Regions from separate parts of the Bradyrhizobium roseum genome, predicted to be linked through region 3. Evidence: predicted binding sites of a transcription regulator. Region 3 holds the regulator's gene; each other region holds the start of a gene.
What was found. Region 3 encodes LexA, which represses DNA repair genes until DNA is damaged. Its sites were predicted from a motif close to TGTTCNNNNTGTGTTCNG; they were not measured.
Positions count from the first base shown of each region.

Region 1: QUH67_RS32300 (ATP-dependent Clp protease adaptor ClpS) is a predicted target of LexA. The motif match lies at 5,468-5,485, and genes of this name have one in related genera.
Region 2: QUH67_RS29935 (ribonuclease T2) is a predicted target of LexA. The motif match lies at 2,285-2,302, and genes of this name have one in related genera.

Region 1 is NZ_CP129212.1:6,819,919-6,830,142, reverse strand. Features, by position in the region: gene QUH67_RS32330 (glycoside hydrolase family 130 protein) at 1-1,218, shown strand, start outside; gene QUH67_RS32325 (hypothetical protein) at 1,262-1,504, shown strand; gene QUH67_RS32320 (hypothetical protein) at 1,739-1,978, shown strand; gene QUH67_RS32315 (hypothetical protein) at 2,042-2,176, shown strand; gene QUH67_RS32310 (VOC family protein) at 2,273-3,235, opposite strand; gene QUH67_RS32305 (hypothetical protein) at 3,364-3,648, shown strand; gene QUH67_RS32300 (ATP-dependent Clp protease adaptor ClpS) at 3,683-5,425, opposite strand; gene QUH67_RS32295 (thiamine pyrophosphate-binding protein) at 5,747-6,313, shown strand; gene QUH67_RS32290 (thiamine pyrophosphate-dependent enzyme) at 6,310-6,912, shown strand; gene QUH67_RS32285 (LysR family transcriptional regulator) at 7,039-7,962, opposite strand; gene QUH67_RS32280 (rhodanese-like domain-containing protein) at 8,129-9,361, shown strand; gene QUH67_RS32275 (DNA-3-methyladenine glycosylase I) at 9,364-10,083, opposite strand.
Region 2 is NZ_CP129212.1:6,319,363-6,329,586, forward strand. Features, by position in the region: gene QUH67_RS29915 (ATP-binding protein) at 1-460, shown strand, start outside; gene QUH67_RS29920 (DUF3617 domain-containing protein) at 688-1,221, opposite strand; gene QUH67_RS29925 (hypothetical protein) at 1,326-1,634, opposite strand; gene QUH67_RS29930 (hypothetical protein) at 1,840-2,262, shown strand; gene QUH67_RS29935 (ribonuclease T2) at 2,411-3,025, shown strand; gene QUH67_RS29940 (calcium-binding protein) at 3,165-4,349, opposite strand; gene QUH67_RS29945 (23S rRNA (adenine(2030)-N(6))-methyltransferase RlmJ) at 4,561-5,421, shown strand; gene QUH67_RS29950 (cold-shock protein) at 5,688-5,903, shown strand; gene QUH67_RS29955 (outer membrane protein) at 6,076-6,696, opposite strand; gene uvrC (excinuclease ABC subunit UvrC) at 6,917-8,995, shown strand; gene pgsA (CDP-diacylglycerol--glycerol-3-phosphate 3-phosphatidyltransferase) at 9,088-9,702, shown strand; gene moaD (molybdopterin converting factor subunit 1) at 9,699-9,950, shown strand; gene QUH67_RS29975 (molybdenum cofactor biosynthesis protein MoaE) at 9,960-10,224, shown strand, end outside.
Region 3 is NZ_CP129212.1:3,499,468-3,509,691, reverse strand. Features, by position in the region: gene QUH67_RS16815 (hypothetical protein) at 1-2, opposite strand, end outside; gene QUH67_RS16810 (S41 family peptidase) at 331-1,665, opposite strand; gene QUH67_RS16805 (NADH:flavin oxidoreductase/NADH oxidase) at 1,884-3,047, opposite strand; gene QUH67_RS16800 (hypothetical protein) at 3,120-3,419, opposite strand; gene QUH67_RS16795 (HAD-IA family hydrolase) at 3,551-4,177, shown strand; gene QUH67_RS16790 (molybdopterin molybdotransferase MoeA) at 4,189-5,400, shown strand; gene lexA (transcriptional repressor LexA) at 5,599-6,300, shown strand; gene QUH67_RS16780 (hypothetical protein) at 6,520-6,936, shown strand; gene QUH67_RS16775 (hypothetical protein) at 6,981-7,253, shown strand; gene QUH67_RS16770 (ComEC/Rec2 family competence protein) at 7,315-9,609, opposite strand; gene QUH67_RS16765 (hypothetical protein) at 9,761-10,018, shown strand; gene QUH67_RS16760 (hypothetical protein) at 10,062-10,224, opposite strand, start outside.

The DNA.
Region 1 (10,224 bases), 3.3 Mb from region 3:
AAGCCGACGACCGAACCGCGCGATCTCAACCCGACCGACAAGACCCGCGCCAACCATATTGTGGAGCGGGTTCTCAATCTCGATCCGCAGGTCGCGGCCGGGCAACTGGCCGATGTGCTGGAGAATTTCCAGGGCCGTCATCGCAACCTGCTGGAGACGTTTGAGCGGCGGGCCGATGAAATGGAAGTGGCGCTGATGGCGCACCGCGGATTCTCCGACGTGCAGCGTCAGCTGATCGGCGCCTACTTCCTGAACGAATACTCCTTTGAAGCATCGGCGTTGTTCAATCCGAGCATCGTTCCGCACCCCGATCAGTCGGATATTCCCAAAGGCAACCTGCGTTTCATTCTGAGTCTTCGCGCTGTTGGGGAAGGGCACGTATCGTCGCTGACGTTTCGCTCGGGTGTCATCGCGGCGGATGGCAGCATCAGCGTCGATCCGACGGCCCGGCTCGCCACGAGCCCTCGTATCGCGCATCGAGGCGCCGGGCCGATCGGCGACAATGTCGAAATCGTCTTCGAGCCGGCGACGGACATCAGCGAGCGCGTGATCTTTCCGGTGACGGAATCCCAGGCGAACGGAATCGAGGATGCGCGTTTCGTCCAGTTCAGCGACGGAGGGCGCACGACCTATTACGCGACCTACACCGCCTACCGAGGCACTGCGATCCGTTCGGAACTGATCGAGACCGCCGACTTCCTCTCGTTCAAGATGACGCCGTTGCAAGGCGCCGCCTCGCACAACAAGGGCATGGCGTTGTTTCCGCGCAAGATCGACGGCAGGTACGCCATGATCGCGCGACAGGACAATGAAAATCTCTATCTGCTCTATTCCGACGATCTGTACAGATGGGAAGAGGGCCAGGCGATCCTGAAGCCGCAATTTCCCTGGGAGTTCGTTCAGATCGGCAACTGCGGATCTCCGGTCGAACTCGAGGAAGGCTGGCTGATGCTGACGCACGGTGTCGGCCCGGTTCGCAAATATTCGATCGGCGCGGCGCTGCTCGACAAGCGCGACCCATCCAGGGTGCTGGCGCGTTCGAAGGAGCCGTTGTTGCGACCCGAGCTTTCCGAACGCGAAGGTTATGTCCCCAACGTCGTCTATACCTGCGGAGCGATGGCGCACAATGATCAGCTCATCCTGCCTTATGCCGTGTCGGACACGTACTCCAACTTTGCGACAATGCAGATCTCAGAATTGATGCGGTCGATGTCCTGAATCCAGAGATGCGGTGCTGCGTGTATTCTCAAGGGAGATCACCATGGCTCGCGAAACAAGCTATTTCGTGCAGGCATTCAACGCCGGGCGGGGCGGAAGCCTGAAGGCCGACGCGCCGATTGCCTGCAAGACGGCAACCGGCGCCCTTCGGACCGCGGAGCGGCTGGCCTTGAGCAAGCTCGGCGTCGTTGCCTTTTCATCCACCGGCGATGCGGAGATGGGTGACTACGATGACGAGCCGACGGTCATTTTCCGCAAGGGAGAGCTGCCATCGGGCTTCGATTGAGATGCGCCGCATTGGTCGTGACGGGATTGCGTCAGCGATGCTTCCGCAATCGCGATGCGGGTTGGTGAAGAGCAAAGGCGAGTGCGGCAGCCGGTGCGCGTGTCTCCACCGCGTTTTAGCGCTCGCTATTCCCGCGACGCGAGCCTAGGGTCAGTCATCACCGCGTTCTCGACAGCGTCTATTGGTGACGGGGTTTGCAAGCCGCTCGCCTTCAACAGGTTGCGGAGGCAAACCATGAACATCAGAGCCGCCAAGACCGCCGAGGAACTCCAAGACATGATTGTCGAGCAGGCGAGGAGCCTCCATGGTCCCTGGCCTTTGGGGATGACGATGTTTGTGTTCGACGATGCTTACGGATGGAGCGCGAGCATCAGCCGGCCGGTCTCGGAGGCCGACAATTTCTATCGTACCCGCACGCTCGATCTGATCACGACTTTCAAGGTCAGGTACGATCTCGACCCGCCTCGTCTTTGATCGATGACTTATACCGACCAGTAGCATTCAGTTCCGGCACACCAGCAATCCAGGGAGATCGACATGGCCAAAGGCGAGCAAAAAGGCAATCGGGAAACCAAGAAGCCCAAGAAGGAGAAGATCAAGGTCATTGCCGCGGCGCCGAGCCAGAAGGCCGGCGGCTGGCAGCCGACCTTGGGTACCGGCAAGAAGAAATAAGGTTCAAGGTCTCGGGCGAAGGCAGCTCCCATTTCCGGCTTGCCGGCAGGGACAATCCGAACCGGCTGCGCCGCCCATCGACGCCTGTCCGAAGCGTCAGACACTGACAAGACGCACCTGGGTGCCCCAAGGGTCCGAGGTTTCGATGCCGTTCTCGATGGCGGTGACGGGCGCGCCCGCCTGCCGCAGGCGCTGCGTCTGCGCCTGCAGAATGTCTTCCGCCGCGATCTCCAGCGAAAACCACGCCAGGCCCATGGAGGTACTGTCGCGCGGGCCGGCGCCGGCGCTTTGCCAGACGTTGATGCCGAGGTGATGGTGATAGCGGCCCGAAGACAGGAACGCAGCGCCGCTGCGCTTGCGGGTTGGATCCAGGCCGATGGCGCCGCCGTAGAAGCGCTCGGCCTGTTCGAGGTCGCCGACGCGCAGGTGCATGTGGCCGATCCTGAGATCGTCGGGCGCCTTGGCATAATTGGGTGCGCGCGTATCCGTCAGCGCCAGCAGGCCATCGATGTCGAGCTGGTCGGTTGCCATCGCGACCGAGCCGCCGTCCCATTTCCAGGTATCGGGGGCGCGGTCGGCATAGACTTCAATCCCGTTGCCTTCGGGATCGTCGAGATAGACGGATTCGCTGACGAGGTGATCGGCGAAGCCGGATAGCCGAACCTTGTTGGCGGCGGCGTGCACCAGCCAGCGCGCGAGGTCTTTTCGCGTCGGCATCAGAAACGCGGTGTGATAGAGCCCCGCGGCGTTGCGTGTCTCGCGCGGCGCGCTTTCCCGCCGCTGCAGGTTCAACAGCCGCACGCCGCCCGCGCCGAGCAGCGCGCCCATCATGGAGCGTGCCATCACGGTGAGGCCGATCACGTCGCGATAGTAATCGGCGACGAGATCGAGGTTGCGCACGCGCAACGTCACCATGCCGACCCGCATCGGCGTCCGGTTGGCAAAGGTCGGCCCGCCGCCCGCCGTGCCCTCGGCCCGCGCTGCGGCAACAGCTGCCGCGGTCAGCGATGAGACGCCGGCGAGGTGGAGCAGCGTGCGTCGGGTGAGATCGATGGTCATCAAGGGCTCCCTGGATGCCGCAACATACGGCGTGACGGCGGGTTGTCGCAATGCCGCGATGGTCGTTCCGGAACCATCGCTGGGGCCGGACGTTTGGTCCGGGTAATCCATTTAGGCCGGAGAATATGATGACGCGGGTCGCGGTATTGATCGTCGCCGGGCTGCTGGGCATGAGCGCCGCGGCCGCCCAGACCACCGGCGCCTCGGACGCCAAGCCCGAGACGGCTTGCACCACGTCGTCAGCTGCGACAACGGGAAGAGGCGAGGAAAAGACCGCCAATTCAATGTCCGTCGAGAAGAGCGCTATACTGCCCGAGGCGGGCGGATCCAACTCGGCTGCGCCGACCGTGCAGAGCGGCGGCAAGCCGCTGAAGGTCGACCCGAACTGCCCGCCGGATTCCAAGCCGAAGTAATATCCTTTCGGCCCGCCAATGCGCATCGAACCTGTCACACCGCGGCTGCCGCCTGCGCCATTTCGAGTGCCCCTCCGAGCAATTTGACATTGAGCTTGCCGCTCGCGAACAGCATGTCATCGAGCGCTTCACCGATATCGGCTGACGTGATGGCCGTGCCGCCATCCCGGCCGATGGCGGCCTGCGCGGTACGCCGCATCAATTCCTTGATGAAGGCGGCGCTGACGCCCCGGGTTCGCCGGACGGCTTCGTCAATCAGGGCTTCGTCGAGCCGCAGACCCTTGCCGTAGAGCTGAACCAGCTTGCGTCGGCCGGCATCATCGGGCAACGGAATCTCGATCGCCTGATCGATCCGGCCGGGCCGGTTAGCCAGTGCGCCTTCGAGTTGTTCGGGCCGGTTGGTCGTGAGGACAAACAGGATGTCGGCATCTTCCTTCAACCCGTCCATCTCGTTGAGAAGCTTGTTGAGCATGGATTCTTCGCACGGTCCCATCCTCTCGCGATCCCGTGCGATGAGGTCGACATCCTCGATCACCACCATGGCCGGCTGCAACAAGCGAGCAAGGTTGATATAGGCTCCGAGCAGGGCGACCTGCGCAGCCGTGATGATCAATGTCGTGTGGCCGGGCAAGCTGCTGGCGAGGTAGCGAATGGTGTGTGTCTTTCCGGTGCCGGGCGGTCCGTAGAGCAGGATTCCCTTGCGGGTCGACTGACCGAGCAGGCGCAGCTGTGCGCGGCGCTCCACAAAGTTGAGAATGTTGTGGTCGAGCAGTTTCAGTGCCGTCTCGGGCAGGATCACGTTGGCGCGTTCGACGGGCGGCAGCCTGTGCACCATCAGGCCGCGCGATCTGCCACGATAGTTGGCGCCGCCATCGAATGACAGGACCTTGCCCCGGTAGCAGTTCGCGGCGTTGACCGCGTCCTCGATGGCCGCGAAGCAGAGTCTCACGAACTCTGCGCCTGTCTCTCCGGAGGGCACCGCGATCTCGATCCGAACACCCGCTTCCTCTCCATGTTCGCGATGAGCGGAGAGCACGACGGCATATCGCAAGTCCCCGGCGTCAGAAAGCCAAAGTCCATTGTCGAGGCATTTGACCGGCTCGGCGTCACCCACCTCCACATCATGGTATTGCGCCGGCGCGATGGCATGCGCGCTGTGTCCGGGCCTCGTCAGCGCGGCAAAGGTGAGGGTATCGTAGCGGTGATACTCCTGAATGCCGAAAAACCTGCCGCGCTGACCAGAGAACAATTGGTCGACCGCAGTCTGAACGTCGGCGCGCATGTGTCCGGGAAACTGACGCGACGCTGAAATCAAATCATCCGGGGAGAAGCCGGCGAAATGCCACTCAATGGCGGTACAAGCAAAGTCGAATCGCCTTGTTTCCTTGATGACGCCGAGTTCTTCCGCGGTCGCCAGCATACAGTCGTCGCAAACCAGCGCCGTCTTGCGTACCAAACGAAGCGGATGTTCGGAGAAATTGCCGCACAGCTTGCAGCGATCATTGCCGAGGTCATCGCCGGCTTGGGCGGTCATCGCCAGCTGATGGCCCGATGCCCTGATTCGTTCCAATGCCGCCTGCAACAGCGCCTCAGCGACGGCGCGCGGATACGTGCCGCAAACTGCTTTGCCGCGCTTTTCGATGGTGACCATCACCTCGAAGGCGTCGGTCGGCGATTGACCGAATACCGAGCGGAGCAGGCCGATGACATAATCCTGCGGGGTGTCCTCGTTGTCATGAAGAACGAGCTGAACGTAACCAGGTTGAACGCGGTCCATCGAAAAACTCCTGAATGAGCTTGTTCAGCCTGCCTGACAAAATGGAACAAATCAAGAACAATTCGCGTTGAGGTTGTCAGAATCTTTTCTGGTTGCGTCGGCCATCCAACCAGCTGTCACTGCTTCGCGTCGTCCTCAATGAATGCGGCAACGCACGCGGCGCAAGCGTGCGCCCGCACCTCAACGAAATGGAGGAGCGTGGTGCACCAAGCCTTTCAATTTCGCGATACAAGCCATGCTCACATTCAAATTCCTCAACCCCCTGCGGCGATCTATGGTTCGCGTCAATCGAACCTGGAATCGCAGAGGAAACGGAGCCCGATGGCGGAAGCAGCAAAAGCGGGGAGCGCGGCGCAGGCCCCGCTGCCGACATGGCCGGATGAAATCTATCGCGTGCTCAAGGACGCCGGCATTCGCCAGGTCGCCATGGTGCCGGACGCCGGTCACAGCCGCCTGATCCGTTCCTTCGAGGCCGACCCTGAGACGCGCGTCGTTACCCTGACGACGGAAGAAGAGGGGGTGGCGATGCTGGCGGGCGCGTGGCTCGGCGGCGAGCGCGGCGTGCTGCTGCTGCAGTCGAGCGGCGTCGGCAACTGCATCAACATGCTGTCGCTACCGGTGATCTGCCACATGCCGCTGCTGATGATCGTCACCATGCGCGGCGATTGGGGCGAGTTCAATCCATGGCAGATCCCGATGGGGCAGGGCACGCGCCCCTCGCTGGAAGCCATGGGCGTGATCGTGAACAAGGTGGACGATCCTGATTTGGTCGCCTCCACCGTGCAGGGCGCGGCGCACCTCGCCTTCAACACCTGGAAGCCGGTCGCGGTCCTGCTCGGACAGCGCGTCCTCGGTGCCAAGAACTTCAAGGAGCTTGCCCGCAAATGACCGCCAACCCGAACGCACTGCTGAACCGCCGCGACGTCGTCAACGAACTGGTTCGCGACCGTGCCGACTTGCTCGTCATTGCCGGCCTCGGCGCGCCGAACTGGGACGTCTCGGCCGCCGGCGATCATGCCAACAATTTCCCGCTATGGGGCGCGATGGGCGGCGCGTCGATGATCGGGCTCGGCCTGGCGCTGGCGCAGCCGAAGCGCAAGGTGCTGGTCATCACTGGCGACGGCGAGCTGCTGATGAATGTCGGTTCGCTGGCACCGATCGCGGTGGAGGCGCCGAAGAACCTCACCATCGCCGTGCTCGACAACGAGCGCTTCGGCGAGACTGGCATGCAGAAGACGCCGACGGCTTCCGGCGTCGACCTTGCGGCGATCGCCACCGCCTGCGGCATCCGCACCTCGCGCATCGTCCGCACCATGGCCGAAGTCACCGAGTTGCGCGAACTCGCCCATGAGGGGCGCGGAACGGCGTTCGCCCAGATCAAGATCAATCCCGAAGCGCTCCCGTTCGTGATGCCGCCGGCAGACGGCGTCATCCTGACGTCGCGGTTCCGGCAATCGGTGCTCGGGGACGAATCGCTGTTTAATTGAGGTGTGCCACCTGCACGACGTCATGCCCGGGCTTGTCCCGGGCATGACGTCTCAAGGTGAACCTCGCGCAAGCAAAGCGTGGGGTGGCCGGGACAGGCCTGGCCATGACGACGAGAGAGTGCAGCGCTACTCCGTCATGTTGATCTTCCAGAAGCCTTCCTTTGAGAGCTGCTGAATCTCGGATACGATCAGCGTCGCAATCGTCGTCGTTGCGATCGACGGCGGATGGGCGATCGGCGAAGCCAGGATCAGTTCGCGCGACACGGAGGGGCTGACGGCCGCCATCTCCAGCCGTTTCGCCGCCACTTCCGTGCGGATGGCGGACGGCGGCAGCAGCGTGTAGCCGAGCCCTTCCTCCATCAGGCTGATCTGCGCGCGATAGGAATCGACCTCGATCATGGCATCGAGCTTCAGCTTCTCGCGCGCCAGCGCCTTTTCCAGCAGCGCCCGCAGGCCGTGCGAGATGCTGGGCAGGATCAGCCTCTGCTTCACCAGCCATTTCAGGTCGACCTGTTTGCGCTTGCTGAGCCCCGACCCCGGCGGCCCGACGGCAACGATATCCTCGCGGCCGATCGACTGGACCTGAAGATGCAGATCCACCGCGGGACCATAGATGATCGCTAGATCCATTTCGCCGCGATGCAGCCACTCGACCAGATGCCCGCCATAACTCTCGACGATACGCAGCGAGACGTCGGGAAGTTCGTTGATGACGCGGCGGGCGAACCGTCCGGACAGTACCGCGCTCACCGTCGGCACCAGTCCGAGGATGACGCGGCCCGACGGATTGCCGTTCGCCGATTTGAGGTCGTCGCTGACCTGCTCGATCTGGCGGATCAACCCGGTGGTACGGTCGAGCAGCATCCGTCCGGCGCTGGTCAGGAGCATGCCGCGGCCGTTGCGCACGAACAGCTCGACGCGCAACTCGTGCTCAAGCAGCTTGATGTGCCGGCTCAGCGCCGGCTGGGCGGCACGCAGCCGGTCCGCCGCCTTGCTGAGGCTGCCGAGCTCGGCTACAGCGCGGAAGGTGCGCAATTGTTTGAGGTCCATCGGGGCCTAAATACTCATTCGGCGGGCATCATATGCGGTTTCGGGCCAGCCCGCGCGATTAGTCAATGCTCCCATGACATGAGAGTTAATGCGCTGGCGGGCGTGACGGGGCGCAGCCGATGCTGCTAATCATGGAGATACCATCCACGCCTGGAATTCCCGATACATGACCTTGCCGTCCGTCACCCCGTCCGAAATCCGCACGGCGCTTTTGCTGCGCGAGGAAATCGCGCTGCTCGATGTCAGGCACGAGGCCGCGTTTGCCACCGGCCATCCGCTGTTCGCCGCCAACATGGCGGCCGACAGGATCGGGCTGGAAGCCGAAGCGCGGCTGCCGCGCAAGGACGCGCCGATCGTTCTTTATGATGACGGCGAAGGTCTGGTGGCCGTGGCGGCGGATCGCTTGAAAGCCTCGGGTTACACCAACGTCCGCCAGCTTGACGGCGGGCTGCAGGGCTGGAAACAGGCGGGCTATGAACTGTTCCAGGACGTCAATTCATATGCAAAAGCCTTTGGCGAACTGGTGGAGCACCGCCGCCACACGCCGTCTCTGGCAGCCGAGGAAGTCGGAGCGCTGATCGCCGAGGGCGCGAACATTCAGATCCTCGACGTCCGCCGGTTCGACGAATATGCGACCATGAACATTCCAGGCTCGATCAGCGTGCCGGGCGCGGAACTGGTGCTGCGCGCGGGCCGCGCTGCGCCGGATCCCGGCACCACCATCATCGTCAACTGCGCCGGCCGCACCCGATCGATCATCGGCACCCAGTCGCTGATCAATGCCGGCGTCACCAACCGGGTGCGGGCGCTGCGCAACGGCACCATCGGCTGGACGCTGGCCAAGCAGACGCTCGATCACGGCTCCAGCAAGCGCGGCGAGATCGGTGCCATCGCAGGGGGCGAAGCCAATGCGCGCGATGTCGCCTATCGCGCCGGCGTACGGCACATCGGCGCGGCCGAGATGGCGGGGTTGCGGGCGCAGACCGGCCGCACGCTTTATCTCTTCGACGTGCGTTCGGAGGAGGAATTCACCGCCGGTCATCTCGCCGGCTTCCGCCATTATCCCGGCGGGCAACTGGTGCAGGAGATCGACATGGCGGCCCCGGTGCGCGGCGCGCGAATCATACTCACGGACAATCTGCGCGTACGCGCTGACATGACCGCGTCGTGGCTCGCACAGATGGGATGGGAGGTCTATGTGCTCGAAGGCCGCTATGACGGCAAGCTCGAGATCGGTCCGCCGCTTGTGATCCCAAAGCCCGATCCATCGCACCGCTATCGCCGTCCCTATGAGGGCACCGACGTCAAGGAAAGCGCGATGCAGGCCTATCTCGACTGGGAATACGGCCTCGTCGAACAACTCCGCCGCGATGGCACGCATGGCTTCTTCGTGATCTGAAGCTATTCCTCCGCGCCGACCATGCTCGCCAGCTTCTCGGCCGCGTAATTCTCGCCGATCGACAGCGCGCAGATCCGCGAAATCTGCACGTAGGGCAGGCCGCTTTCCTCGGCCCACGCGTTGAACTGCGCCTGCACCTTGGCGAGGTCGCGCTTGGAGGTGACGGTCTCCGCGATATCGAGTCCGGCATCCCGCAGACAAAAGACAACGTCCCGTGACGTGACAAAGCCGTCCCAGCCGATGAAGCGCAGCATCATCTGACCGGTGTTGCCGCCGAGCCGGCTGCCGCGCTTGGCCAGCAGTTCGAGCAACCCGGCCTCGTCGGACGAGGGCCAGTCGGCGAGGAATTTTCCGAAGCTGCCGTGTTCTTTGGCGATGTCGCGGACAAAACTTGCATTGGCGCGCACCGACATGATCTTGGCGCCGTTGCGGACGATGCGCGTGTCCTTCATCAGGTCGTCCCAGAACTCGTCCGGCTTCAGCGAAAGCGGTCCCGGCTTGAAGCCGAGAAATGCCTTTTCGAAACCCGGCCATTTGTTCTCGATCACGCTCCAGGCGAACCCCGCCGAAAACACCCGCTTGGTCATTTCGGCGAGAATCCGGTCGTCGCCGAGCCGGGCGAGCGCCTTCGGGTCGGGCCTGGCCGGTAGTAGCTTGGCGAGCGCTTTGGGCCCGCCCTTGCGCTTTTCGGCCCGGGCGCGAATGGTCTTGAACGCGGTCACGTGTCCCCATCAATGGCGCAGCTGAAGTCAAAACAGGCGTAAAACGCCTCAAATGGGCAGTGTAACCGATCATTCCCGGATTCCCAGCGTCGCTCCATTCCGCCTGAAGCGTTAACCGTCGCAGAAGTGATCGCCTGACCT
Region 2 (10,224 bases), 2.8 Mb from region 3:
GTTTGCGCGCGGCGACAGCGGCGAGGTCGCGCAGCCGACCGACATGGCGATGGCGCTGGAGGAATTGCGCAGCGATGCGGAACGCCATGGCCATGTCGCGACGGTGACCTTCCACGGCCTGCCTGTGGTGACGGTGAAGCCGGCCGCGTTCAAGCGCTGCATCGCCAACCTCGTCACCAACGCCGCGCGTTATGCGAAAACGGTCGCCATCACCGGCCACCGCGATCACCGCTATCTGACCGTCACGATCGACGACGACGGGCCGGGCATTCCCGCCGACATGCGCGAGGAAGTGTTCAAGCCGTTCCTGCGGCTCGACGACGCCCGCAACCAGGACGAAGGCGGCACCGGCCTGGGGCTCGCCATCGCCCGCGACATCGCCCGCTCGCACGGCGGCGACATCACGCTGAGCGACAGCCCGATGGGCGGCCTGCGGGCAGCGGTCAGGGTGCCGGTGTAGCCCCCCTCTCCCCGTTCTTCACGGGGAGAGGGTCGGGGTGAGGGGCTGCCTCAGCAAATTCGATAGACGTGAGTACGCGGAGCCTCCCCTCACCCGGCGCTATGCGCCGACCTCTCCCCGCAAGAGCGGGGCGAGGTTGAAGACACCGCGGGACCGCTACGCGCCGTTCCAATCCTACTGTGCATGGGGTTGTTTTCGATATTTTGCATTCGGGCGCCTGCAGCGCCCTACTTCGCCGCCTTCGGGATCAGCGCCTTCAGCTTGTCCATGTCCTTGATGTTTATCTTCATGCCGCCGGGCATCATGATGTCGCCGGCCTTCTGGTCACCCTTGCAGGCGCCGAGCCACTTCGCTTCAATCGTCGTCGCGTTGTCGCGCCCGGTGCCGGCCATGCCGCCTTCGCTGTGCGAGGTCGACTTCACCGTGTAGGCCGAATTGAAATCGCCGATGATCTCGGCACGCGACTTGATCGTCATCCCGGCGACGCCGCAGACGGAATCGCTGACATAGCCGGTCGCGGTCTTCTGGATGTCCTGCTTGGAGCAGATCTCCTTGGCCATCGGCGAGAACGACGTGCTCATGTCCTTGTCGGTGGTCTCGTCGGTGCATTGCTGCATCGTCATCTCGGGCTTCGACGCGCCCGCGCTCTGCACCTTCATCTCCCAGAGCCCGGCCTTGCGTACCGGCAGTTCCACCGCGCCGGCGCTGAGCGGGGCCAGCAGGCCGGCGGCAGAAAGGGACCAAACAAAAAATCGTCTCATGGGCGGGCTCCCGCTAAATCTTCAATGACATATCCTCGCGCGACGTGAACACACGCCTCGCGTGGCAAAAACATGTCAGCTCGGAAAATCAGGGCCGGCAGCGCTCAATACAGCGCGCGCAGCGGCCGCTCGGCGGCGCCATAGGGCACCCAGCGGCAGGCAAAGGAGACGTAGCCGCCATAATTTGCCTGCACGCCGAGGAACTTCACCACCTTGCCATAGCGGGCGCAGTGGTCGACGGCGATCTGGCGGGCATCGGCCTGCATCGCGAGCGGATAGGCGATGATCCCGCCGGTGTCATTGCCCTTGACCGGCGGTACGGTGTCGATATCGAGCCAGAACGCCTGCGCTGGCGCACCCGCCATCACGACCAGGGACATCGCGACCAGACACGCCGCCATAATTTTTCGCATCGCAGACTCCGTTTCGCTCAACCCTCACCATAGTGTGCGCCGATGGCCGTGAAAAGAATGGTTGAAGCACGAGGCGGAGTTGGCCGTCAGGTGTTGCCGTGCTGCACTTGACCTCATCAGGGCTTCGCGGCACCGTCTCGCGCGTTGGCTTACCGGCGGATTCCCCATGCGCAACCCATTCACATTCTTGCGATCATTCGGCCTGATGGCGGCAGCTTTCGCCGTGCTGGCCTGCAGCCCCGCCGCGCAGGCCGCCAACCCGCTGGAGCTCAATTTCGGGCTGTTCGGCCCGAAATATGACGGTCGCGTCGGCGAATGCGAGCGGGCACTGCCGACGATCGCTTCGCAGTTCCAGGAAAAGGAAGGCAAGTTCTGGAATTCGTCGCTCGTCATCACCGGCTTCGGACGGGTCCGTGAGACCGCGTTCCGACCCTGGCAGTCCGACAACATCCCGCGCCGCTATTGCAGCGGTGACGTGATGCTGAGCGACGGCAAGATGCGCGCGGTGCACTTCTCGATCGTCGAGGATGGCGGGTTCGCCGGTTTTGGACAGGGCGTCGATTGGTGCGTGGCCGGGCTCGACCGCAACTGGGCCTACGGCCCCGGCTGCCGGGCTGCGAAGCCCTGATTTCCGGCGGCCAGTCGAATTTTGTTCTTGAAATGTTCCTGTTCTCTGCTAGGCTACCGGTAGTCGGGTAGAGGGCCGTCCAATGTATCGATTCCTCGTTATTTCGCGGATTGTGATTTCCCTGGCGCTTTTTGTCGTGTTCGCCGACATGGCGCGGGCGCAGGACCGCCGGCAGAACGCGCCGGGCGAGTTCGATTTTTACGTCCTTGCCCTGTCCTGGTCGCCCTCGTTCTGCGAGGCGGCGGCCGAGCGCGGCAACAGCGGGCGCGCGCAGGTGCAGTGCGAACGGCCCTACTCGTTCGTGGTCCACGGGCTGTGGCCGCAATATGAGCGCGGCTTTCCTGAATATTGCCAGCGCCCGTCGCCGCGGCTCGACCGCAACATCATGACTTCGATGCTGGACCTGATGCCGGCGCCCGGGCTGATCTTCAACGAGTGGGACAAGCACGGCACCTGTTCCGGCCTCGGCGCGCGGGCCTATTTCGAGAGCGTCCGCAAGGCGCGCGCCGCGGTGAAGATCCCGGAGGAATTTCTGCAATTGGCGACGCAGAAGACCATCGCGCCGGACGATCTCGAAGAGGCCTTCATCAAGATCAACCCGGGACTCAGCCGTTCGGCGATTTCAGTGATGTGCCCCAGCCGCCGCCTCAGCGAGGTGCGGATCTGCATGAGCAAGGACATGCAATTCCGCGCCTGCGAGGAAACCGACCGCCGCGCCTGCCGCCGCGACGAGGTGGTGATGCCGCCGGTGCGAGGCGGCTGAATTTCCCTTCCGCCATGCCGATGCGTGGCGGCCTGTTCTACGCAGACAGCCTTCGGGCATCTGCGGTCCCGGTCATCCACGGCCTTATCGTCGTCTGCAGGGCACGTGGATGGCCGGGCCTTATCTCCGCCAAAGCCTGTCAGGCCTTGATATCCACGCTGCCGCCAGCGAAGCTGAGTCGTACCGACCCAGCACCGCCGAGATCGAACGTCAGTGAATCGCCGGAGCCTTTGAAGTTCACGACGGCCTGGCCATTCTGCTGCGTGAGGACGACGTCGTTCAGCGAATAGCCGCTGATCGCGAGATCGACATTGTGGCCATTGACGTCAATGACGTCGTTGCCGTCACCATTGGCGAAATGGACCGTGGTGCCTTCGCCCGTGACGCTGATGCTGTCGTTACCGGCGCCACCGGTCACCGTGGAAGAACTGCGGACCTGGATCGCATCGTCGCCGGCGCCGGCGTCGACAACGGAATGATCATCGGTCGCCACCCGGTCATTGCCATCGCCGGCCGACACCGTTGCATATGAGTAGGTTCTGACGACGTCATTGCCGGAGCCGGCATCGACATCGGCATGGTTGTAGGCTTCGATGAGGTCATTGCCGGCGCCGCCGGTCAGGCTGGCGTTGTCATAGGCGCTGAGGCTGTCGTCGCCGTCGCCACCGTCGAGCGTGGCATTGTCGTAGGCGCTGAGCTTGTCGTCGCCCGCACCCCCGCTCAGAAGCGAATTGGCATAGGCGCTGAGAACGTCGTCGCCTGCGCCCCCGTACAGGACGGAGTCACCATAGGTGGCGATCTTGTCGTTTCCGTTGCCGCCCGAAACGCTGGCATGGTCGTAGGTATTGATGAGATCGTTGCCATCGCCGCCTTCGACGGTCGAATGACCATAGGTGCTCACAGTATCATCACCCGCGCCGGCGGAGACAACGGCCTGGCCGTATGTGTCGATCAGATCGTTACCGGCGCCGGCTTCGATCGCGACCGGCCTAGCACCGGTCCTGATGATGTCGTCCCCGCTACCACCGATGATCTTGAAGAAGTCCAGGCTGGCGGACGCTCCGGCCTCACGGCCGCGGCGCGCGCCCGACCTGTCGGCAAGAAGGGCGTCGATCTGTGCCTGCAGCCGATCGACCACGGGCCGTTCCGCCGATGCCCGGGCGTACAGCTGCTTGGCTCGGTGAGAGATGGTGACGTTGGTGACCGACACGGACACCGATGAAGACGAGAGTGACGATGCGGTGCTTGCGGCAACGCCCTTGCTGGTACCTGCATCCGCCGCGGCGGTGCTGGTTTGGGAAATCGAAAAGGCCGTATAGGACAAATAGGCGGCTGCAATCGTACTCATAAGCAACTTCCCTCGTCTGTTCTGGACGGAACCGGAGAATACGCTCGAGACCGAAATGATCGGTTAAGGCTAGCGATCGACGGCCTCCGGCAATCTACTGACTTCCGTTACGGACACGTCGTCCCGCCGCGCGCGGCTTTAACGACACGGGTTACTTTTCGCGCCGCAATGTCGTAACTGCTTAACAATGAACTACCGACACGCCTTCCACGCCGGCGGCTTTGCCGACGTCATCAAGCACATCGTGCTGGTGCGGATGCTGACCTACCTCCAGGAGAAGCCGGCGCCGTTTCGCGTCATCGACACCCATGCCGGCGCCGGCCGCTACGATCTGACCAGCGATGAAGCGCGCCGCGGCGGCGAATGGCTCACCGGTATCGCACGGGTCATGCAGGCGCGGTTTTCGGAAAGCGCGCTGCCGCTGCTGACCCCTTATCTGGATATCGTCCGGGCGTTCAACGCACCGGGCAAGCTCGAGGCCTATCCCGGATCGCCCCTGATCGCCCGGGCGCTGCTGCGACCGCAGGACCGCCTCACGGCTTGCGAGATCGAGCCAAATGCCCGCCGGCAGCTGATCGACGCGCTGCGCCGCGACGCCCAGGCGCGGGTGGTCGATCTCGACGGCTGGACGGCGTTGCCGGCCTTCGTGCCGCCCAACGAACGGCGCGGCCTGGTGCTGATCGATCCCTCGTTCGAGCAAAAAGACGAGTTCGAAACGCTCGCCGACGGCTTCGCCGAGGCCTACGCGAAATGGCCGACCGGCAGCTATCTGATCTGGTATCCAGTGAAAAGCCGCCGCGCCACCGATACCCTCGCACGGCTCGTCGCGGCCGCAGCCGGCGCCAGCAAGCCGCCCGGCAAGTGCCTGCGGCTCGAATTCAGCGTCGCACCGCAGGCGGCCGGCGGGCCCCTCACCTCCACGGGGCTTTTGATCGTCAACCCGCCATGGACGCTGGCGGCCGAGTTGAAAACCATCCTGCCCGAACTCGAAAAGCCGCTCGGCCAGGGCGGCGCCGGCAGGTTCAGGCTGGAGACGCCCAAGCCCTGAAGACCCCGCCGGTCACGCGAAAAGTGCTATTCGCCATATAGGCAATTCGCGCAAACCCGTATTATGCTCAGACCGTTGGGACTGGCTTTACGTTCCGCTTCCGCGAATGGTTGCGGCGGAGTGATCAAGGCCGAAATAAAATCCAGGTCGGTCGGGGACGTGATTCCGGCCGGCTCAGGTGGCCACAGCTTCCGGCAGCGAATGTCCGGTCGGCGGTTACGCGAATTGCGCGTAGCGGCGGAGCAATACGGGGGAGGAGTTTCCCGATGGCCATGACTGGAACAGTCAAGTTCTTCAATGGAGAACGCGGCTACGGCTTCATCAAGCCCGATGATGGCGGCCGCGATGTGTTCGTTCACATCACCGCCGTCGAGCGGGCCGGACTGAAGGATCTGGCGGAAGGACAGCGCATTACGTTCGAGGTCGAACCGGACAAGAAGGGCAAAGGCCCCAAGGCGGTCAACCTGATGATTTCATCGTAAACGCCGCTTGCTTGGACGCGGACTGATTTGGCTTCGAATGTTTCGCTGGGCACGGCATGGCCACCCAGAGCGTTGCGCCATGCGACGCGCGCACGGCTGACCCAGCCTGCAGACAAAAAAATCCCGGCGGCTTGCGGCCGCCGGGAGTCGATAGAAGGCCGTTTCTTTGTTCTCAGAACCGATAATTCACGCCGGCGCGAACCACACCGAACCGATAGCCATTTGACGCGCCTGTAATGACGAAGTTGCTGTTGGCCAGATCGACATAGAGGTATTCGATCTTGGCGCTCCAGTTCGGGGCAAAACCCATCTCGGCGCCGGCACCGAGCGTCCAGCCCGCATTGGTGTGGGATTCCGACAGGCCGAAGGTGGTGGCGCGCAATTCGCCGAAAGCAAGACCGCCGGTGCCGAAGAACATGATGTTGTTGAAGGCATAGCCGGCGCGGCCGCGGACCGTACCGAACCAGGGGTTGGAGAATTTCCAAGGCGCAAAGGTTTCCTCGGCGCCGGTGGCCTGAATGTCGCCTTCGAGACCGAACACAAAGCCGCCGTTCTGCCAGTTGTAGCCGGCCTGGACACCGCCGACGAAGCCGGACGGCTTGGTCGGATTGTTGGCGACCGAACCCCAGGCATAGCCGAGGTTGCCGCCGAGATAGGGACCGGCCCAGCTATAGGCGTTGAGCGGCTGGTTGACGGTATAGGGTGCGCGCGATCCGTAGAAGTCGGCCGCCCCTGCGGGCATAGTCCAGCAAGCGGCGGTCAGCGCCAGTGCGCCAAATACAGACCTTTTCATCACGCAACTCCACGCAACCGCCGCGAACCAGGCCAGGCAAGACACCGGCGTGGTTACGGAACTCCATGCTTTTCGTGTAAGATTTATCGAGAGTTTTAAGTTAAAGGCTTGTTAAGCCGGGTTACCGCCCGCTCATCATTCTTAACAATGGGTTACCGACGCATTCGCAGGTTCGACGCGAGCGCTGGCGATGCCGCCCCTCAGCGCTTAATTTAGGCCCATGGATCACGATTCGACCGACCGACCGGAGCCCCCGCGCAAGGCGCGGCGGGGTTCTCAGCCGGATCTTCCGCCGCAGGAACTGACCGCCGCCGACGTCGACCCCGCGACGACAGTCGCCGAGGAGGACGACGAGGCGCGGCTGCCGGAAACGGCTGAAGATGCCGGCGATGAAGCGGCTGAGGCGATGGCCGAAGGCACGCTGGCGGTCGGACACGCCGCCATCGAGAACGCGGTGCGGCTGGCGCCGACCTCGCCCGGCGTCTACCGCATGCTCAATGCCGCCAGCGACGTGCTGTATGTCGGCAAGGCCAAAAACGTACGCAAGCGGCTCTCGTCCTACGCGCGCGTCAACGCGCCGCTGCCGGCGCGCATCCTGCGGATGATCGCCGCGACCGTGACGGTGGAGATCATCTCCACGACGACAGAGACCGAAGCGCTGCTGCTGGAAGCCAATCTGATCAAGCAGTTGCGGCCGCGCTTCAATGTGCAGCTGCGCGACGACAAGTCGTTCCCCTACATTCTGATCACGGGCGACCATTGGGCGCCGCAGATCCTCAAACATCGCGGCGCGCAATCGCGACCCGGGCGTTATTTCGGACCGTTCGCAAACGCCGGCGCCGTCAACCGCACCATCACGGCGCTGCAGCGCGCCTTCCTGATCCGCTCCTGCACCGACGGCTTTTTCGAAAGCCGCACCCGGCCCTGCCTGCTCTATCAGATCCGCCGTTGCTCCGGCCCCTGCACGCGCGAAATCGACTTCCCCGGCTACGGCGAGCTGGTGCGCGAGGCGAGCGACTTTCTGTCCGGCCGCAGCCATGCCGTGAAGCAGTTGCTCGCCGGTGAGATGGAGAAGGCGTCCACCGAGCTCGAATTCGAGACCGCGGCGCTGTATCGCGATCGCCTCGCCGCACTGTCGGCGATCCAGTCGCAGCAAGGCATCAACCCGCGCACCGTGGAAGAAGCCGACGTGTTCGCGATCCATCAGGAGGGCGGCTATTCCTGCGTGGAAGTGTTCTTCTTCCGCACCGGCCAGAACTGGGGAAACCGGGCCTATTTCCCGAAGGCCGAGAAATCGTTCACGCCGGAGGAGGTGCTGGGCGCATTCCTCGCGCAATTCTACGACGACAAGCCGCCGCCGAAGCTGATCCTGCTGTCGCACGAGATCGAGGAAAGCGCGCTGCTGGCGGACGCACTCTCGGTCAAGGCCGGCTTCAAGGTGGAAGTCTCGACACCGAAGCGCGGTGAGAAGAAGGAACTGATCGCCCACGCCCTGACCAATGCGCGCGAGGCGCTCGGCCGCAAGCTCAGCGATACCGCGACCCAAAGCCGGCTGCTGCAGGGCATGGCGACCACGCTCGGGCTGCCGCAGGTGCCGAAGCGCATAGAGGTCTATGACAACAGCCACATCCAGGGCACCAATGCCGTCGGCGCAATGATCGTGGCCGGACCGGACGGCTTCATCAAGAACCAGTACCGCAAGTTCAACATCAAGTCCGAGGGACTGACGCCCGGCGACGACTACGCGATGATGCGCGAAGTCCTGGAACGGCGCTTCAAGCGGCTGTTGAAGCCGCCGGAGGGCGACGCTGCAACGGCCAAGGCCGACGATGATTCATTTCCACAATGGCCCGATCTCGTCATCATCGACGGCGGCCGCGGCCAGCTCAATGCCGTGCGGGAGATTTTCGAGGGCCTCGGACTTGCCCGGGTCTCGCTGATGGCCGTGGCAAAAGGCCCGGAACGCGATGCCGGGCGGGAGACGCTGTTCATGCCGGACCGTGAGGCGATCAAGCTGGAGCCGCGCGACCCGGTGCTGTATTTCATCCAGCGGCTGCGCGACGAGGCGCACCGCTTCGTGATCGGCTCGCACCGCAAGCTGCGGAAAAAGGACATCCGGGAGGCGGGCCTGCAGGAAATTCCGGGCATCGGCCCGTCACGGAAACGTGCCTTGCTGCATCATTTTGGAACGCTGAAGGAGATCGAACGGGCATCGATTGCGGACCTTGGCAAGGTTCCCGGCGTCAGCGCCGAGAGTGCCCGCAAGATTTTCGAGTTTTTCCATGCACAGCCGGGTTAAATGGAGTGCGGGTTTCACATGGGCGTCTCCTGCGACAGATGAATTAGGCCCGCACGGTTGACCTTCACGCTCCAGCGGTATTGGTAAGACGGATGAACATTGCGACCACCAGGGGACAAACCAAGAGTCTGTCCCTGCCGAATATCCTGACCTACGCGCGCATCGCCGCCATTCCGGTGGTGGTCGGCTGCATCTATTGGCAATCCATCATGGATGGCCCACTGTGGCTGCGCTGGGTGGCGCTGGCAGTCTTTCTCGCCGCGGCAGTCACCGACTATCTCGATGGCTATTATGCACGAATCTGGGACCAGCAATCGGCCTTCGGCCGGATGCTCGATCCGATCGCCGACAAGCTGTTGGTAGCATCCTGCCTCCTGATGCTTGCGGCCGACGGCAGCATCAATCGCTGGACGCTGTGGGCGGCGTTCGTGATCCTGTGCCGCGAAATCCTGGTTTCGGGTCTGCGCGAGTACCTCGCCGCGTTGCGCGTCAGCGTACCCGTGACCCAGCTTGCGAAGTGGAAGACCACGGTGCAACTGGTGGCGATCGGCTTCCTGATCGCCGGCGAGGCCGGCGAAGCGATACTGCCCTGGACCACGCTGATCGGCATCATCCTGCTGTGGATCTCGGCGCTTGTCACGATCTACACCGGCTGGGATTATTTCCGCGCCGGCATCCATCACCTCATCGAGGAGGATGAGGGATGAGGGTGAAATATTTCGCCTGGGTGCGCGAACGGGTCGGCGTGGCCGAGGAAACCGTCCAGCCCCCTGCCGACGTGCGCACGGTAACCGACTTGATTGGCTGGCTCTCCAGCCGCGGCGAAGCCTATGCCTACGCGTTTGAGAAGCCGAAGGTGATCCGCGCCGCGATCGACCATGCGCATGTCAAGCCGGACGCGGCGATCGCGGGCGCGCGCGAGATTGCGTTTTTCCCGCCGATGACCGGCGGCTGAACCCCAGCCATGTCCGTCACCGCGACCATCCGAATCCAGGAAGCCGATTTCGACGTCGCGCAGGAGATCGCGGCGCTGAGCAAGGGCCGCACCGACGTGGGCGCTATTGTTACCTTCAGCGGCGTCTGCCGCGGCAGCGAAAACGGCGAACCGATCGCCGCGCTGACGCTGGAGCACTATCCCGGAATGGCCGAGGCCGAGATCGGGCGCCACGCCGACGAGGCGCTGGCGCGCTGGCCCTTGCAGGGCCTCACCATCATACACCGCTTCGGCC
Region 3 (10,224 bases):
ATGATCACTCCGTTTGAACGCGCAGGCGGCGAGAACCGGCCTGGTAAAGGCCTTGCGCTCGAGCTACGGCCGACCCGGAGACGGAGTTTCAAAAAAGGACACCCATCCTACTTTGCATGGGGTTGTTTTGCAGATTTTGTGGTTGGGGCCCCGCGCGCGTGTCCGACCGCACCCGAGTTCCGTCATTGCGAGGAGCGAAGCGCCAAGCAATCCATCTCTGCGTCTGTGGTCACAGGCGTGATGGATGCTTCGCAAAGCCCGTCATCGGGCGCGGATTCGCGCGACCCGTTGGCTCGCGACGCTGTGGCAGGCTTTCGCCGTGCAGATCGCCTAGTTCGGCACCGCCCTCTTCGCCATGGTCGGCCCGTTTGCGTTGACCGTGACGCCGCGCAGCAAATTGAACGCGGCGGTCAGCGCCTTGTCGTCCTTCTCGTTCGGCGGAACCCAGGCCTGCGAGCCGGCCTGCTCGGCGCCCTCGGCGGCAAGGTGGCCGCGCATCGAGGCTTCGCCTTTCAGATCGGTGCGGCCCTTCAGTTCGTCCGGCACCTCCTGCAGCACCTCAAGGTCGGGCGCGATGCCCTGGGCCTGGATCGAGCGGCCGGACGGGGTGAAGTAGCGCGCCGTGGTCAGCGCCAGCGCGCCGTTGCCTGAGCCGAGCGGGATGATGGTCTGCACCGAGCCCTTGCCGAAGGTGCGCGTGCCGATCAGCGTGGCGCGCTTGTGGTCGCGCAGCGCGCCGGCCACGATCTCGGACGCCGACGCCGAGCCGCCGTTGATCAGCACCACCAGCGGCTTGCCCTTGGTGATGTCGCCGCCGCGCGCGGTGAAACGCTGGGTTTCCTCGGGCGTACGGCCGCGGGTCGAAACCACCTCGCCCCGCGACATGAAGGCGCCCGATATGGAAACAGCCTGGTCGAGCAATCCGCCGGGATTGTTGCGGAGGTCGACGACATAGCCGGCGAGCTTGTCGGAGGGTATCTCCTTGTTGATGGTGGCGATGGCCTTCTTCAGGCCGTCGGTGGTCTGCTCGTTGAAGCGGGAAATCCTGATATAGCCGATGTCGCCGCCGTCGGTGCGGTGGCGGACCGGCCGCACCCGGATGATCTCGCGCACGATGGCAACTTCGATCGGCGCTGCAGCGCCCTTGCGCGCGACCTTCAGGCGGATCTTGCTGTTGGCGGGACCCTTCATCCGGCCTACCGCCTGCTCCAGGGTCATGCCCTGGATCTGCTCGTCGTCGATCTGGGTGATCACGTCGCCCGACAGCATGCCGGCCCTGGCCGCCGGCGTATCGTCGATCGGCGTCACCACCTTGACGAGGCCGTCTTCCATCGTGACTTCGATGCCGAGCCCGCCGAACTCGCCATGCGTGGTCTCCTGCATGTCGCTCCAGCCCTTCTCATTCATGTAGCGCGAATGAGGATCCAGCGCGGAGATCATGCCGTTGATGGCGCCTTCCATCAGCTTGGAATCGTCGGGCTTCTCGACATAGCTCGTCTTGATCCGCTCGAACACGTTGCCGAACAGGTTGAGCTGGGTATAGGCGTCGGAACGCGCCGCGGCCTTCGCCGCTGCCACCCAATTGGTCCCCGGCGATCCCGTCACGGCGAGAGTCAGACACACGCCCGTCACCGTGCCGAGAACAAAGGCAAAATTCCTGCGCATGATGGGGCGTCCCTTGTTCTTGATATTTGGACGCCCGCGATTCCCCTGAATCGGCGCCCCTGTCCCGATACCGCCAACTCACAACGGCTTTTTGGTCGGATCAAGGCACGGCCGACCCGGACCACTACGGCCATGTCGGAGCGGCTCTGTCGGCGCGCGGGTGTTACCCGTATGCCACTTGCCCGCAGGCGGGTGACGGAAGCTACGGATTTGACGGTCTATTCGGCTTCCTGCAGGCCGTTCTGCCAGGTCGAGGGCCTGGTTCCAAACCCGCGCTTGGCGCGGGTGCCGAGCCAGTAGCCGAATTGCGGCGGAACGTTGCGGAACGGCCCCTCGACGCCGAGCTTGAGCGCGGCATCCATCGGCCAGTTGGGATTGTTGAGGATTTCGCGGCCCACCGCGATCAGGTCGGCCTGGCCGTCGCGCAAAATCTGTTCGGCCTGGTCGCCATGGATGATGAGGCCCACCGCCATCGTCATGATGTCGGCATGCCGGCGGACATATTCCGACAGCGGCACCTGATAGCTGTATTTGATTTCCTTACCCAGGATCGGCGCCACTTCGGTGATGCCGCCGGACGAACAGTCGATGACGTCGACGCCTTTCGGCTTGAGGATCTTCGCCAGCCGCGCGCTCTCATCCGGTCCCCACCCCGCATTGTCCTCGACCGAGAGGCGGACGAACAGCGGCTTGTCGGCGGGCCAGTGCGATCGTACGGCTTCGGTGACTTCGATGATAAAGCGCATGCGGTTGGCTTCGGAGCCGCCATATTCGTCGGTGCGCTGATTTGATCGTTCCGAGAGAAACTGATGCACGAGGTAGCCGTGCGCACCGTGCAGTTCCAGCACCTCGAACCCGGCGTCATGCGCGCGCCGCGCCGCGTTGCCCCAGGACTGCACGAGATCTTTCACTTCGCTCCGCTCCAGCGCCTTCGGCACCGGCCATTTCTCGCTATGGGCAATCGCGCTCGGCGCGACCGGTGACCAGGCATCCCAGTCGTCGATATCAGCCGTCCGCTGCAGCGGGCGGTCGCCCTCCCACGGCCGGGTCGCGCGCGCCTTGCGGCCGGAATGGCCGAGCTGGATGCCGGCGACCGAATTCTGCTGCTTGATGAATTTGACCAGCCGCCCGAGCGGTTCGACAAAGGCATCGTCCCAGATGCCGAGATCGCCGACCGTGCCGCAGCCGCGCCGCTCCACCTTGGTCGATTCCACCACCACGAGGCCGGCGCCGCCGGCGGCGAACTTGCCGGCGTTCATCAGATGCCAGTCGGTCGGAAAACCCTTCACCGCCGAATATTGATGCATCGGCGGCACCACGATGCGGTTCTTCAGCGTCACGCCGCGGATTGTCATCGGGGAGAACAGCAGCATTTCCGTCATGGTCATTTCCTCAGCTGAGACATCGTTGTCCCGGCACCACGCCGGGCCGTGTCTTCTTGTTATTGCTTGTTGTTATTGCTTGGCGGCGCCTTCGGCGGACTTCGCCTTCGGCTTGGCTGGCGGCGTCTTGGTGGCGGCTTTCGGCGCGCTGTCGCTGCGCACCGTTCCCCAGGGGTCCGTTTTCTGTTGTTCCGGGATGTTGCCGAGCGACCGGCGGTAGGCCCGCTCGGCCTCCCTCTCGGCCGAGATTTGCGCTGGCGTCTTCGGCTTGTCCTCCTCGCCGTACTTGGCCGGACCCTGTTGGGCCAGCGCCGACCCGGTCAACAGCCCGATCACGGCCATGGCGCCCAGAACTTTACCCACGGCTTGCATGCGACAACTCCCTGAAGTTCGGCGACAGCCTTAGCACAGCTTGCGGACGGGCTTAAGCGTCTGGATCGGGCTTTGAGGCAAATCCCGGCACGGCCGTTGATCGGGCCGGCCCGGTTTTGTAAACGATTGCCATGAATTTGCCGCTCACGCCCTCCTCCGTCGACGTCCTGCTGTTCGATCTCGGCCGGGTCGTACTCGACATCAATTTCGATTCCGTGATGGCGACATGGGCGGGACACGCCGGCTGTGCGCCGGCCGAGCTGGCCAGCCGTTTCGTCGTCAACGACAGCTTCAAGCATCACGAGACCGGCCGGATCGACGACGCGGCGTTCTTCGCGGACCTGCGCCGGTCGCTCGGCATCGGCCTGTCAGATGCGCAGTTCCTCGAAGGCTGGAACGCGATCTTCGCCGGCGAGATGCCGGGCATCGCGCCGCTGCTGGCAGATGCGGCGCAACGGCTTCCGCTCTACGCGTTTTCCAACACCAATCCGGCCCATGTCGCACACTTTTCCAAAACCTATGCCGGTGTGCTCGGCCATTTCCGCGAGATATTCCTGTCGTCCAGCATCGGTTTGCGCAAACCCGACGCGGAGGCCTATGATCACGTGGTAAAGGCGATCGGCGTACCGGCGTCGCGGATATTGTTCTTCGACGACTCGGCCGCCAATATCGAAGGTGCGCGGGCGCGCGGCCTTCGTGCCGTCCACGTGACGTCGATGGATGACGTGGCGCAGGCCCTGACCGCACTCGAAGTCTAGGAGTTGTGCCCGTGGCCCTGATGCCTGTCGCCGATGCGCTTGCTGCGATCCTTGCCGGCGCTGAACCGTTGCCTGAAGAAATGATCGCGCTCGAGGCCGCCTATCACCGTGTGCTGGCGCGCGACGTCGCGGCACGGCGAACCCAACCGCCGCAGGCAATGTCGGCGATGGACGGCTACGCGGTGCGTGCGTCGGATGCCGCCGACACCAGCGCGCGGCTGAAAGTGATCGGCGAAGTCGCCGCCGGGCGGCCGTTCGAGCGCAAGGTCGGCAAGGGCGAAGCGGTACGCATCTTCACCGGCGGCGTGATCCCCGACGGCGCAGACGCCGTCATCATCCAGGAAGACACCGCCGTCGACGGCGACCACATCACCATCACCGAAGCAGCGGTCCCGGGACGGCATATCCGCGCCGCCGGCGTCGATTTCCGCGAGGGCGACGTGCTGCTCAAGCGCGGACGCCGCCTCACCGACCGCGATCTGTCGCTCGCCGCCGGCATGAACTATCCGGAGCTGGCGGTGCGCCGCCGGCCAAAAGTCGCCGTGCTCGGCACCGGCGATGAACTGGTGATGCCGGGAACGAGCCCCGGTCCCGGCCAGATCGTGTATTCCAACGGCTATGCGTTGCGGGCCCTGGCGCGCGCTGAGGGTGCCGAGGTCGCCGATCTCGGCATTGCCGCCGATACCTTGGCCGCCACCGCGGAAGGCATCCGCCGCGCGCGCGAGCTCGAAGCCGATATCCTGATCACCATGGGTGGCGCTTCCGTCGGCGACCACGACCTCGTTAAACGCTCGCTGGAGGCCGAAGGCACCGACATGGCGTTCTGGCGCATCGCGATGCGCCCCGGCAAACCGATGATGCACGGTCGGCTGGGTGCGATGCGGGTGATCGGCCTGCCCGGCAATCCGGTCTCCTCCTATGTCTGCGGCTTTCTGTTTCTGGTGCCGCTGATTCGCGCCCTGTTGGGCCGCGACACCATCCATCACGTGCGCGAACGCGCCGTGCTGGGCCGCGACCTGGCGGCCAACGACCAGCGCGAGGACTACTTGCGCGCATGGCTCGAGGAGCGCGCCGACGGTGTGCCGGTTGCGGTAGCCGTGACCCACCAGGATTCGTCGCTGTTGGGGAATCTCGCTGCGGCACGGGCACTTGTGATACGTGCGCCGCTCGCGCCGGCTGCCGTAAAGGGCTCGCGTTGCGAATTCCTGCGGTTGCCGGACTGACGCCCCGCCGGCATCTTGAGACGGAGGCAGAACGCGTTCACCAGAAATTAAGTGGTTGCGGAACACATATCGAACATATAGTGTCCGTTCATGATTTGTTTCGACTGCTAGTGTCTGTTGTCAGGGGTTGGGGACTTCTGCGAGGGACATGACGATTCGGAACTCTAAGACGACGCCAACCCCGGGGGATTGCTCGCGATGCTTACGCGCAAACAATATGAACTTCTGCGTTTCATCAATGAACGGCTGAAGGAAGCCGGCGTTCCGCCCTCCTTCGACGAGATGAAAGACGCGCTCGACCTGCGTTCGAAATCCGGCATCCACCGCCTCATCACGGCGCTGGAGGAGCGTGGCTTCATCCGCCGCCTGCCCAACCGCGCCCGCGCCATCGAAGTCATCAAGCTGCCCGAACTGGCCGCCGCCGCCGGCAGCCGCCGCGGCTTCACGCCGAGCGTCATCGAAGGCACGCTCGGCAAGCGCACGGTCAGCGCGCCGGCTGCAGCAGACGATGGTGAGCGTCCGGTCGCGGTGCCCGTCATGGGCCGGATCGCCGCCGGTACGCCGATCGAGGCGCTGCAGACCCGCAGCCACACCATCAGCGTGCCGCCCGACATGCTCGGCTCCGGCGAACACTATGCGCTCGAAGTGCGAGGCGATTCCATGGTCGATGCCGGCATTCTCGACGGCGACATGGCGCTGATCCAGCGCAACGAGAATGCCGACACCGGCGATATCGTGGTCGCGCTGATCGACGAGGAAGAAGCCACGCTCAAGCGTTTCCGCCGCCGCGGCGCCTCGATCGCGCTGGAGCCGGCGAATGCCGCCTACGAGGTCCGCATCCTGCCGCCCAATCGGGTCCGGATCCAGGGCAAGCTGATCGGGCTGTACCGCAAATACTGAGCTGCCGTTCGCCGGCATCACCGCGACGCAAATCCAGCCCCGGTCCTTCGGCCGGGGTTTTTGCTGCGCGGCTGCGTATCGCGTTTGTGATCAGCACGCGGTGCACCGGCCGCAGAAATGCCCCGAAGCAGGAAAAGTCTCGGTGCCAAGTCCACTCTGATAGAGGCCGGTGCCTCGTTCCAGACACGGGTCTGCTATCTCAATCGAGGGAGCCATCCGATGTGTGACTACAGCCTGCATGCCGTCGCGAGCCGGCCTGCCCAGGTCGGCGAGACGCTGATCACCACTACCTTCCGCGGTACATCGACCCGCGGCTTTGCATCGGAAAGCGAACCGGCGGTCGCGGTCTGCATGCTTCCGGGCACTGAACTCGCGTTCGCCGAGGAGGTCAGATACGACAGCCGCTGGATCTGGACCCGAACCTCCGACTGGCGGGTCGGGAAATTCAATCAGATCGAAACCGAAGTGGCCGAGCGTCACCATGACGCGATCGAATTTCCGGACGGAAGCCGCGTGTTGGTGACACAACTCTGCCGCGGCCAGCGCGCGACCGTTCTGCAATTGCCGGTGACCGGGAGCGACCGCACGGCGAAGCTGACTGGAACGCCCCGAACCGAATCCACCGTCGCGCGTTAACCCCACTTCCGATCCGCCGGTTCCGGCCGGTGGATCGTCGTGGTATGTTTTCCAGGTTACGCGTCGCCGAGAGGCAATCGGTGGTCAACAAGGTTACATGGCAGAAGGCTGGACGAGTGACCGAGCCGGGGCGGTACATGTTCCGCTACGGCTGGCTCACCGTCACGGCCGACGATCTCGCGGTCTGGCAGAAATTCCCGGAGGCGTCGTTCACACTGGTCGGCCTGCCCTCGTCCCCCGATGCGCCCGAGGAATATCATCTGGGCGCGTTTGAAATACCGGCTCATCCGTCAGCGCCCGCGATCGACGAGCATTAGTTTTGTTTGACGCGTTTTCTTGACGCGACCCGGCCTCCGCTTCGCTTGAAAACGCGATGTCCTATTCATCCGCCTGCAGATCGGCTTCCGCCGGGGTGGCATCGACCGCGCGCGGCGGCACGATGCGAGGCGCCAGCACGCTGGCGTCTGCCTCTCCTTCATCGGCCGCGGCCGGCGACCACGGGCGGTCGATGCCTCTCGGCCTCGCCGCCTCGACGACAAAACCCTCCGGCCCCCGCCGCAGCGCCATCGCACCCTGCCGCCGCAGCCGGTCGGCATCGATGACCGACGCTGCACATGACGCGGGTGCCGGACGCAGCGTCACGATCAGCGCCGCGCGCTCGCAATCGTCCGCCAGCGCCTCGGGCTTGTAGGCCTGCGCGACGAGGCCACCGCCGGCCGATTGCATCACGCAGCCGAGATCGTCGCAGGAAACGCCCTCGGTCAACGACGCGTCCGCCGCCGCGCGCCCATCGGCGTCTGCCGCCAGCCATTGCTTGAGCAGGAACGAATCACGCGAGCCTTTGACGGCGTGCATCAGATGCAGCCTGCCGTCGCCGCCGCGCACGCCGACATGGCGGCCGTCGGCGGAGATCAGGATATCCGGCTGCGGCGTCCGCGCCGCCCACAGCGCCGCCGCCAGCACCAGCGCGGCGCCCGACCAACGCAGCGGCGTGCGCAACAGGCCGAGCAGGATGATGCCAAAACTGGCCGCGATCAGCGGGCCGATGCCGAACGCCGGCACCCGGCCGACCGCACCGGGCACGGCCGCGACCCATTGCGTCACGAAGATCATCCAGTCGATACCGATGCCCATGATCGCCCAGAACAGGCGATCGAAGCCGAACGGCATCGCGGCGAGGCCGAGCAGGCCCGCCGGCATCACGACGGCCGACACCACCGGCATCGCCGCGAGATTGGCCAGCACGCCGTAGGGCGTAATCCGGTGAAAGTGAAACGCCGCATACGGCATGGTCGCAAGCCCCGCCACCAGCGAGGCCAGCAACAGCATCGTCAGTTCGCGGCCGCCCCACAGCGCCGCACGGGCGGTGGCGGTATGATCCACCGTTGCGAACAGGCGCGGCATGCCGATCTGCACCAGCGCCACCAGGCCCAGCGTGGCGGCGAACGACATCTGAAAACTCGGATGAACCAGCGCTTCCGGCGCCGCCGTCAGCACGATCAGGGCCGCGACCGCGAGCGTGCGGAACGTGATCGCCCGGCGGTCGACCATGACGGCTATCAGAACCACCGCCGTCATGAAGAACGAGCGCTGCGTCGCGACTTCCGCGCCCGACAGCAGCAGATAGAACGCCGCGGCAACCAGCGCTGCCACCGCCGACCATTTCTTGATGGCGTAGCCGGCAGTCAGCGCGGGAAACAGCGCCAGCACCGCGCGCACCGCGAAGAACACGACGCCGGCGACGACTGCCATGTGATAGCCCGAGATCGACAGCACATGGCCAAGGCCGGAGACGAACATCGCATCGTTCACCGGCGGCGAGATGGCGTCGCGCCGCCCGGTCAGCAATGCGGTGGCAATGGCGCGCTTGTCGCCCTCCAGCGTGGTGCCGATCCGCGTGTCGATCGCATCGCGCAGGCCCTGCATCACAGCCGAATAGCCCAGGCGCCATCCGCCGCCCTCCGGCGGCGCCTTTGCCTTGATCGCGCCCATCACGAAGCCGGAGGCGCCGATGCCGGCGAAGAACATGTCGCGGCTGAAATCGTAGCTGCCCGGCCGCACCGGAGTGAGCGGCGGCAGCAGCCGCGCCTTCAGCTCGACAAAGCTGCCGACCGCCGGCGCCGTCCCCTTCTTCACCGACAGCCGAACGCGTTCGAGCTTTGTCGTGCCGCGCGCGCTTTCCATGGTGACGACGCGAAGCACGAAGCGGTCGGTGCGCTCGCGGATATCTCGGGTCTCGACAAAGCCGGTCAGCGCCACCGAAAACATCGGCCGCGCCAGCACGCCGTGGCTGATCCGCGCCGTCTTCCAGGTCGCCACCGCAAAGCCCGCTGCAGCAGCGGCGATCATCACCGCGACCGGAAAGAATTTGTGCCGCCGCAGCAGCACGGCGACCGCGCCTAGCGCGATTGCCAAAACAGCGGCCACGGACAAAACCGGCTCATGATCTGCGGCAAAGTAAAACGCAATGCCGGTCCCGAACGCCACCGGCACCCAGGGCAGCAGCCGCCCGGCACCGGCTTCTGCACGGACCCACGCCCGCAACGTTTCGATCAGCGGCGGCCAGAACGCGGGCCGCGACGGCGCAAGCCCGCCGATCGGCGCCGCGGCGCGCGGCGGCCAGGTCCCGGCATAGCCCCGCTTCCGGCCCCAAATGTCGCCCTGCTCCGCCACGCAACCACACCTACCGATACTGTGCAGGCCGCAAGACTACCGGACGTCGCACACAGGCGGGAACCAGAACGGATGCAGAAACCGGAAGAAATGCACATCGACTGGCGCTACACTTCAGAACCTCGGGAATCGGACAAAGGTCGGAGATTACATGAAGCTTGCGGCCTGGATTTCGATTGCACTGGCGATATCGGGTTTGCCGTCTGCACAGGCTGCGCCTGAGCAATGCCGCTTCATCGAGACGCGGTCCGAGCGCGAGGGGTGCTATCAGCGCCAGGAGACGGCGCGGGCCGCCCGGCAGAAGGCTCTGGAAACCCAACCGGCCGCCCAGCCAAAACCGTATGAGCCGATCACGGAGGAGGATGCCCAGCTGGCAAAAGCCATCCGGGGCATTTGCCGGGGTTGCTAGTAGATTTCGCCCGATCGCAGCCGCCGGGCGCGGGCACCAAGTGTCAGCTTCGATCTATCTGATCGGCAAAGACCTCAAAGCGGGTGTCGCCGTTGACTGCGTTGATACCCCAAGGTTGCTCGGTATCAACTACGGCAAATTCCCGTCCGTTGTCGTCGAGACCGGTGAAGACGATGTGACAACCAATCGCCCCTGACTGGGGATAG